Regions from separate parts of the Nonomuraea rubra genome, predicted to be linked through region 2. Evidence: riboswitches for the same ligand, from Rfam matches in the RefSeq annotation. Region 2 holds a riboswitch; the other holds the start of a gene.
What was found. A riboswitch is a leader RNA that binds a small molecule or an ion and turns the genes downstream of it on or off. The one in region 2 is predicted to bind glycine.
Positions count from the first base shown of each region.

Region 1: another riboswitch for glycine. It lies ahead of gcvT (glycine cleavage system aminomethyltransferase GcvT); the one in region 2 lies ahead of gcvP (aminomethyl-transferring glycine dehydrogenase).

Region 1 covers NZ_JACHMI010000001.1:10,528,623-10,533,023, forward strand. Annotated here, with positions in the region: gene HD593_RS47910 (aldehyde dehydrogenase family protein) at 1-160, shown strand, start outside; gene HD593_RS47915 (3-oxoacyl-ACP reductase) at 166-930, shown strand; gene HD593_RS47920 (gamma-glutamyl-gamma-aminobutyrate hydrolase family protein) at 940-1,626, shown strand; glycine riboswitch at 1,698-1,796, shown strand; glycine riboswitch at 1,797-1,892, shown strand; gene gcvT (glycine cleavage system aminomethyltransferase GcvT) at 1,927-3,012, shown strand; gene gcvH (glycine cleavage system protein GcvH) at 3,009-3,398, shown strand; gene HD593_RS47935 (L-serine ammonia-lyase) at 3,454-4,401, shown strand, end outside.
Region 2 covers NZ_JACHMI010000001.1:7,336,984-7,341,384, reverse strand. Annotated here, with positions in the region: gene HD593_RS33460 (FHA domain-containing protein) at 1-206, shown strand, start outside; gene ftsR (transcriptional regulator FtsR) at 259-912, shown strand; gene HD593_RS33450 (bifunctional nuclease family protein) at 1,045-1,515, shown strand; gene HD593_RS33445 (MerR family transcriptional regulator) at 1,663-2,283, shown strand; glycine riboswitch at 2,364-2,461, shown strand; gene gcvP (aminomethyl-transferring glycine dehydrogenase) at 2,644-4,401, shown strand, end outside.

The sequences.
Region 1 (4,401 bases), 3.2 Mb from region 2:
GGCCGTCGAGTCGGGCGCCCTGTCGGTGAACTCCCACTCCTCGGTCCGCTACTGGACCCCGTTCGGCGGCTTCAAGCAGTCCGGCCTCGGCAGGGAGCTCGGCCCTGACGCGCTGGCGGCGTTCACCGAGACCAAGAACGTCTTCATCTCAACGGAGTGACACACATGCAGCGGTTGCAGGATCGGGTGGCGGTCATCACGGGCGCGGGCAGCGGGATCGGGCTGGCCACGGCCCGCCGGTTCGCCGACGAGGGCGCCAGGGTGGTCTGCGCGGACGTCGACGAGGAGGCGGGTGTCAAGGCCGCGGCCGAGGTGGGCGGCCTGTTCGTCAAGGCCGACGTGACCAGCGAGGACGACGTCGTCCGGATGTTCGCGACTGCGCACGACGCGTACGGCAGTGTGGACGTCGCCTTCAACAACGCCGGCATCTCGCCGCCCGACGACGACTCGATCCTGGAGACCGGCCTCGACGCCTGGCGCCGCGTCCAGGAGGTGAACCTGACCAGCGTCTACCTGTGCTGCAAGCACGTCATCCCGTACATGCGCCGCCAGGGCAAGGGCTCGATCATCAACACCGCGTCGTTCGTGGCCGTGATGGGGTCGGCGACCTCGCAGATCTCCTACACCGCCTCGAAGGGCGGGGTGCTGGCGATGTCGCGGGAGCTGGGCGTGCAGTTCGCCAGGGAGGGCATCCGGGTCAACGCGCTGTGCCCGGGGCCGGTGAACACGCCGCTGCTGCGGGAGCTGTTCGCCAAGGACCCGGAGCGGGCGCAGCGGCGGCTGGTGCACGTGCCCGTGGGCCGCTTCGCCGAGGCGTCGGAGATCGCGGCCGCGGTGGCGTTCCTGGCCAGCGACGACGCCTCGTTCATCACGGCCAGCGAGTTCCTGGTGGACGGCGGCATCTCCGGTGCCTACGTCACGCCGCTGTAGGTGACGGTCATGGGTCCCGTCATCGGCATCACCTGTTACGCCGAGACCGCCTCGTTCACGGTCTGGCAGGACACCCCTGCCGCGCTGCTGCCGTACGCGTACGTGGAGCAGGTCGTGCGCGCGGGCGGCCAGCCGGTCCTGCTGCCGCCGGCCGGGGAGCCGGCCGGCCTGGTACGCCGCCTGGACGGGCTGATCCTGGCCGGAGGCGGCGACATCGACCCGGCCAGGTACGGCGCCGAGCCGCACGAACGCAGCGGCTACGTCCGGAAATTCCGCGATGAAGCAGAGTTCGCCCTGCTCGCCGCGGCCCTCGACGCCGGCCTGCCCTTCCTCGGCATCTGCCGCGGCCTCCAGGTGCTCAACGTGGCCCTCGGCGGCAGCCTGCACCAGCACCTGCCCGACGTGGTCGGCCACACGGACCACTGCCCGGGCCCCGGCCGCTTCGGGCACCTGCCCGTCACCCCCGTCCCCGGCACCGGCCTGGCCAAGGCGCTGGGCGAGGAGCCGGTGGCGGTCCCCCACTACCACCACCAGTCCGTGGACCGGCTCGCCCCCGGCCTGACGGTCACCGCCACCACCGAGGACGGCACGGTCGAGGCCGTGGAGTCCTCCGGGGCGTTCACCATGGCCGTGCAGTGGCACCCGGAGGCGGCCGCGGACCACGCGTTGTTCGAGGCGCTCGTGCACGCCTGCTGACGAGTCGTCCACATCCGGCCCGCGACGCGACAACAGCCCCTCGACGGCACTAGGCTGACGGACATCACCGTCGAAACCGTGCGGGAGAGCACCCTGACAAGCCGGTCAGGGTCCCTGAAGGAGCAAGCCCTCCCCGCGAACCTCTCAAGGCAAAGGACCGCACGGACGAGGTGTCCTCTGGAAAGCAGGCCCGCGGGCCTCGCCGAAGGTGAAAGTCCGGCAAAAGTCGGGCGAAGCTCTCAGGCATCGATGACAGAGGGGGAGGATGCTGGCATCCACTCCTGTCCTGAGGTGCGACAAATGTCCCGACCGACACCGCTACGAGACGTTCACGAGAGCCTCGGCGCCACCCTCACCGACTTCGCCGGGTGGCTCATGCCCCTCCGGTACGGCAGCGAGTCCGCCGAGCACCGGGCCGTCCGCGAGGCGGCCGGGCTGTTCGACCTCTCGCACATGGGCGAGATCTTCCTGACCGGGCCGCAGGCGGGCGAGGCGCTGGACTACGCGCTGGTCGGCCACCTGTCGGCGCTGGCACCCGGCCGGGCCAGGTACACCATGATCGTGAACGAGCGCGGCGGGGTGCTCGACGACCTCATCGTCTACCGGCTCGGGGACGAGGAGTTCATGGTCGTGGCCAACGCCTCGAACTACCAGAAGGTCGCCGCCGAGCTGCGGGAGCGCGCGAAGCCGTACGACGCGGTGGTGGAGGACCGTTCGGACCGGTACGCGCTGATCGCCGTCCAGGGCCCGCGCGCCCAGGAGATCCTCGCCACGCTCACCGACGCCGACCTCGACGGCCTCAAGTACTACGCTGGCCTGCCCGGCCAGGTGGACGGCCGGCAGGCGCTGATCGCCCGCACCGGGTACACCGGCGAGGACGGGTTCGAGCTGTTCGTGGCGAACCAGGACGCCGTGCCGCTCTGGCACGCGATCGCGGCGGCCGGCGAGCCGCACGGGCTCAGGCCCGCGGGCCTGTCCAGCCGCGACACGCTCAGGCTGGAGGCCGGCATGCCGCTGTACGGCAACGAGCTGAGCGCGGAGCTGACCCCGTTCGACGCGGGGCTGGGCAGGGTGGTGAAATTCGACAAGCCGGGCGACTTCGTCGGCAGGTCGGCGCTCGAGGCGGTCAAGGACGACCCGCCGCGGCGCAGGCTCGTCGGCCTGGTCGCGCGGAACCGCCGGGTGCCGCGCCACGGTTACCCGGTCACCAAGGACGGCGTCGTCGTCGGCGAGGTCACCAGCGGTGCGCCCTCCCAGACCCTGGGAAAGCCCATCGCGATGGCCTACGTGGACACCGGCGCCGAATCAGGCCTGGCCGTGGACATCCGGGGCAGCCATGAACCTATGGACCTGGTTGAGCTGCCCTTTTACAGGAGGAACAAGTGAGCAACATCCCTGACGACCTGAGCTACACCAAGGAGCACGAGTGGGTGGCCGGGCTGGACGACAGCACCACCGTGACGATCGGCATCACGGCCTTCGCCGCCGAGTCCCTTGGTGACGTCGTCTTCGTGCAGCTCCCCGAGGTCGGCTCGACCGTCGAGCCGGGCGACTCCGTCGGCGAGGTGGAGTCGACCAAGTCCGTGAACGAGATCTACTCCCCGGTCGGCGGCGAGGTCACCGAGGTGAACCAGTCCGTCGTGGACGACCCGGGTCTGGTCAACAGCGACCCGTACGGCGAGGGCTGGATGTTCAAGGTGCGCGTGGAAGGCGACCCCGAGGACCTGCTCTCACCCGAGGAGTACACCGCCCTGACCTCGGGCGACTCCTGACCCAACCGCCGGGGCCCCGCCGCGGGCCCCGGCCTTTCGAGAAGGGCGCACATCAATGGCGATCAGCGTCTTCGACCTCTTCAAGATCGGCATCGGCCCGTCGAGCTCCCACACGGGCGGCCCGATGGCCGCGGCGCACAAGTTCGTGCGCGGCCTGCACGAGGACGGCCTGCTGGAGCGGGTCGCGCGCGTGGAGGCCATCCTGTACGGCTCGCTCGGCCTGACCGGCAAGGGCCACGGCAGCGACAAGGCGGTCCTGCTCGGCCTGTCCGGCGAGAAGCCCGAGCTGGTGGACGTGGACACCGTCGACGCCCGGATCGCCGGGATGCGCGAGTCGGGCACCGTCAAGCTCTACGGCACCCGCGAGATCCCCTTCGTCGTCGGCGAGCACCTGGTCTTCGAGCGCAAGATCTCCCTGCCCGAGCACCCGAACGGCATGCGCTTCACCGCCTACGCCGACTCGGGCGAGCGGCTGCGGGAGAAGGTCTACTTCTCGGTCGGCGGCGGCTTCGTCGTGGACGAGAAGGCCACCGGCGCCGACCGCATCAAGCCCGACGACACCGTGCTGCCCTTCCCCTTCACCACCGGCGAGGAGCTGCTCAAGCACTGCTCGAACACCGGCCTGTCGATCTCCGCCCTGATGCTGGAGAACGAGCGGGCGTTCGGCCGTACCGAGGAGGAGATCCGCCGGGGCCTGCTGCACCTGTGGCAGGTCATGTCGGAGTGCGTGCGCCGCGGCATCTCCAAGGAGGGCGTGCTGCCGGGCGGCCTGAAGGTCAAGCGGCGCGCCAACCAGCTCTACCGCCGCCTGCAGTCCGAGTCGCCGGAGAAGGACCCGTTGCAGGCCATGGACTGGGTCACGCTGTTCGCCCTGGCGGTCAACGAGGAGAACGCCGCCGGCGGCCGCATCGTCACCGCGCCCACCAACGGCGCCGCCGGCATCATCCCGGCCGTCCTGACCTACTACACCCGCTTCGTCCCGCACGCCGACGACGACGGCGTG
Region 2 (4,401 bases):
TCCTCGACGACATCACCGTCTCCCGCCGCCACGTCGAGTTCTACCGCCACCGCGGCGGCCAGTTCTCCGTGCGCGACGTGGGCAGCCTCAACGGCACCTACGTCAACCGGGAGCGGATCGAGGAGGTTCCTTTGCACTCCGGAGACGAGGTGCAGATCGGCAAGTTCCGCCTTCTCTTCCTGATGCGGGGCAACTCCGGCGCATGAGCGGGCGCAGTGGGCGACTCAAGATGACGGGCGGCCGTTCGCGGGAGGCCGGATGAGCTCTCAGGCGGCACGCTCCCACATGAGCATCGGGGAGGTGCTCGCGCTCCTGCAGGGCGAGTTCCCCGACGTGACGATCTCCAAGATCAGGTTCTTGGAGGGCGAGGGGCTGATCGAGCCCGAGCGCAGCCCGTCCGGCTACCGTAAGTTCACCCACCTGCACGTGGAGCAGCTGCGCTTCATCCTCACCGAGCAGCGTGACCACTACCTGCCGCTGCGGGTGATCAAGGACAGGATGGCCGAGAGCTTCGGCCGGCCGCGCGCCCTGCAGCAGGCCCAGGAGACCAGGCTCAGCCGGGCCGAGCTGCTCGAGGCCGCCGGCATCGACGAGGAGACCCTCACCGAGCTCGAGGACTACGGCCTGCTGGCCGCCGTGGCCAGGCGCTACGACGAGGAGGCGCTCAAGGTGGCCCGCACCGTGGGCGCGCTGGCCCGGTTCGGGCTGCACGCCCGGCACCTGCGGGCGGTCAAGGCGGCGGCCGAGCGGGAGGCCGGTCTGGTCGAGCAGACGGTCGCCCCCATACTCAAGCGGCGCCGCCCGGGAGCCATCGGTGAGGCCGACGAGGTCGCCAGGGAGCTTTCCGCGCTGCTGCTCGACCTGCACGCATCCCTTGTGCGCACGGGCGTGCGATCGGTCCTGGGCCGCTGAGGCCGTAGCGAGCTGGGAGGCGAGGGCACATTCCAGGCCCGCTGGGTGTTACGTTGAATTGCGAAGCCAAGTCAGCAGAAGCGATGATCGAAGAGCTGTGCCGGGTGACCGGTCAGGAATACGGAGCAGCCCGTGTTGCAGATGGAGGTCGTGGGCGTTCGAGTTGAAATGCCCACTAATCAGCCGATCGTCTTGCTCAAGGAGGCACACGGGGAGCGGTTCCTTCCTATATGGATTGGCATGCCCGAAGCCACGGCCATCGCGCTGGCCCAGGCGGAGGAGCCTCCGCCGCGGCCGCTCACCCATGACCTCTTCCGCGACGTGCTGAGCGCCCTGGGTGTCGGCCTGCGTGCGGTCAACATCGTCGCGCTGCGCGACGGCATCTTCTTCGCCGATCTGGTGTTCTCCAACGGTGTGGAGGTGAGCGCGCGGCCGTCCGACTCGATCGCGCTCGCCCTGCGCACCGGGGCCCGCATCTTCGCCAGCGAGGAGGTCGTCCAGGAGGCCGGGGTGATCATCCCGGACGACCAGGAGGACGAGGTGGAGAAGTTCAGGGAGTTCCTTGACACGATCACTCCCGAGGACTTCGGCAGGGCGGGGTAGGTATTTCAGTGCATTTACGCTTCACGACGCGCCGAGCCGGATCGTTGACTGAGCATGGTCACGGTCCTACGGTGCAAGTGAAACCCGTGGTCGCCCTTTACGAACCCCCAGATCAGGCCACGGGATGAGAGAAAGCCGGAGGTCCGCGTGGCGGTCAGCAGCGGCGAGGGAAAGACGGCCGGCCAGGAAGATCCGGTGCGGCGCGAGAGCGCGCGGCAGCGTGCCGGGGAGCAGGGTCTGCTCTTCGACGAGCAGCCGACGGCGCTGCCGGGCGACATCGGATACCGCGGGCCGACGGCCTGCGCCGCGGCCGGCATCACCTACAGGCAGCTGGACTACTGGGCGCGCACGGGCCTGGTCGAGCCGACGATAAGGGCCGCGCACGGCTCGGGCTCCCAGCGGCTCTACAGCTTCCGCGACATCCTGGTGCTCAAGGTCGTCAAGCGGCTCCTCGACACCGGGGTGTCGCTGCAGCAGATCCGCACGGCGGTGCAGCACCTGCGTGACCGCGGGGTCGCCGACCTCGCGCAGATCACGCTCATGAGCGACGGTGTCAGCGTCTACGAGTGCACCTCGGCCGACGAGGTGATCGACCTGCTCCAGGGCGGCCAGGGCGTGTTCGGCATCGCGCTCGGGCGGGTCTGGCGAGAGGTCGAGGGCTCCCTCGCGGAGCTGCCGGGGGAACGCGCGGCGGTCGAGGACACCGTCCCGGCCGACCATCCCGCTGACGAACTGGCCCGCAGGCGCCGCGCCCGCCGTACCGGCTGAGATCCGGCCAGGAGAGGGCACGCGTGGTCCGGTGAGCGGTTATCGGGGCCTACCGTAGTAATCTAGGACAGTAAGGCTGACGACCCCGTGCGGGAGAGTCCCCGGGCACCTGGTCCCGGGGCGCCGAAGGAGCAACCCTCCCCGGAATCTCTCAGGCATCCAGTACCGCTCGGGTGAGGCAACTCTGGAAAGCAGGCGCGCCCGCCAGGCGCGCCTCACCGACGGTGCAAGCCCCACCGGGGGTGAAGCTCTCAGGTCGTGGCGCCGCCGCACATCGCGGGGCCGCGCTGACAGAGGGGGAGACCCGGCACTCGTCCGCGCCCTGGCGCCGGTCTCCATACGCCTCGGGAGGCACACCCCATGACCGATCTGTCAGCTCCGCCGTTCTCGTCCAGGCATATCGGCCCCTCGGAGCCCGAGCAGCTGCGCATGCTCGAGGCCGTGGGCTTCGAATCCGTCGCGGACCTGGTCGCGGTGGCCGTTCCCGAGGCGATCAGAGCCAAGGACAGGCTCAAGCTGCCCGCCGCGATCGGCGAGGCCGAGGCCATCGCCGAGCTGCGCGCGCTGGCCGGGCGTAACCGGGTGCTCACCTCCATGATCGGCCTGGGCTACTACGACACCGTCACGCCCGGCGTCATCCGCCGCAACCTGCTGGAGAACCCGGGCTGGTACACCGCCTACACCCCGTACCAGCCGGAGATCTCGCAGGGCCGCCTGGAGGCGCTGCTGAACTTCCAGACGGTCGTCTCCGACCTCACCGGCCTGCCCGTCGCGGGCGCGTCGCTGCTGGACGAGGGCACCGCCGCGGCCGAGGCCATGACGCTGGCCCGCAGGGCGGGCAAGTCGAAGAGCGACGTGTTCGTGGTGGACGCCGACGCGCTGCCCCAGACCAAGGCCGTGCTGGCCACCAGGGCGGAGCCGCTCGGCATCACGCTGGTCGAGCACGACCTGGACGGCGAGCTGCCCGAGTGCTTCGGGCTGCTCGTGCAGTATCCGGGCGCGTCCGGGCGGCTGCGTGACTTCCGCGCCGTGGCCGCCGCCGCGCACGAGGCGGGCGCGCTCGTCGTGGCCGCCGCCGACCTGCTGGCGCTGACGCTGGTCGCCGCGCCCGGAGAGCTGGGCGCCGACATCGCGATCGGGTCCTCGCAGCGGTTCGGGGTGCCGTTCGGGTTCGGCGGGCCGCACGCCGCGTACATGTCCGTACGCGAGGGCCTGCAGCGGCAGCTTCCCGGACGGCTCGTCGGCGTGTCCGTGGACGCCGACGGCGACCCCGCCTACCGCCTGGCCCTGCAGACCCGCGAGCAGCACATCCGCCGCGAGAAGGCCACCAGCAACATCTGCACCGCCCAGGTGCTGCTCGCCGTCATCGCCGGCATGTACGCCGTCTACCACGGCCCCGAGGGCCTGCGCGGCATCGGCCACCGCGTGCACCGCCACGCCACCGCCCTGGCCGAGGGGCTGCGCGGCGGCGGCGTGGAGATCGTGCACGGCGAGTTCTTCGACACGGTGCTGGCCCGCGTGCCCGGCAGGGCCGCCGCCGTCGTGGCCGCCGCGGCCGAGCGGGGCGTCAACCTCTGGCAGGTGGACGCCGACCACGTCTCCGTGGCCTGCGACGAGAAGACCGGCGCCGCCGAGCTGGCCCAGGTGTGGGCGGCGTTCGGCGTGAGCGCCGCGGTGGCCCCCGAGGACGCCCCCGACGCGCTGCCCGCCGACCTGCTGCGCGAGAGCCCGTACCTGACCCACCCGGTCTTCCACAGCCACCGCTCCGAGACCGCGATGCTGCGCTACCTGCGCAAGCTGCAGGACAAGGACATCGCGCTGGACCGCTCGATGATCCCGCTCGGCTCGTGCACGATGAAGCTGAACGCGACCACCGAGATGGAGCCGATCACCTGGCCCGAGTTCGCCGCGATCCACCCGTACGCGCCGGACGACCAGTCCGAGGGCTACCGCGAGCTGATCGGCACGCTGGAGGGCTGGCTGGCCGAGGTGACCGGCTACGACGCCGTCTCCATCCAGCCGAACGCCGGCTCGCAGGGCGAGTTCGCCGGGCTGCTGGCCATCCGCGCCTACCACCGCGCCAACGGCCACGGCGAGCGCGACGTGTGCCTCATCCCG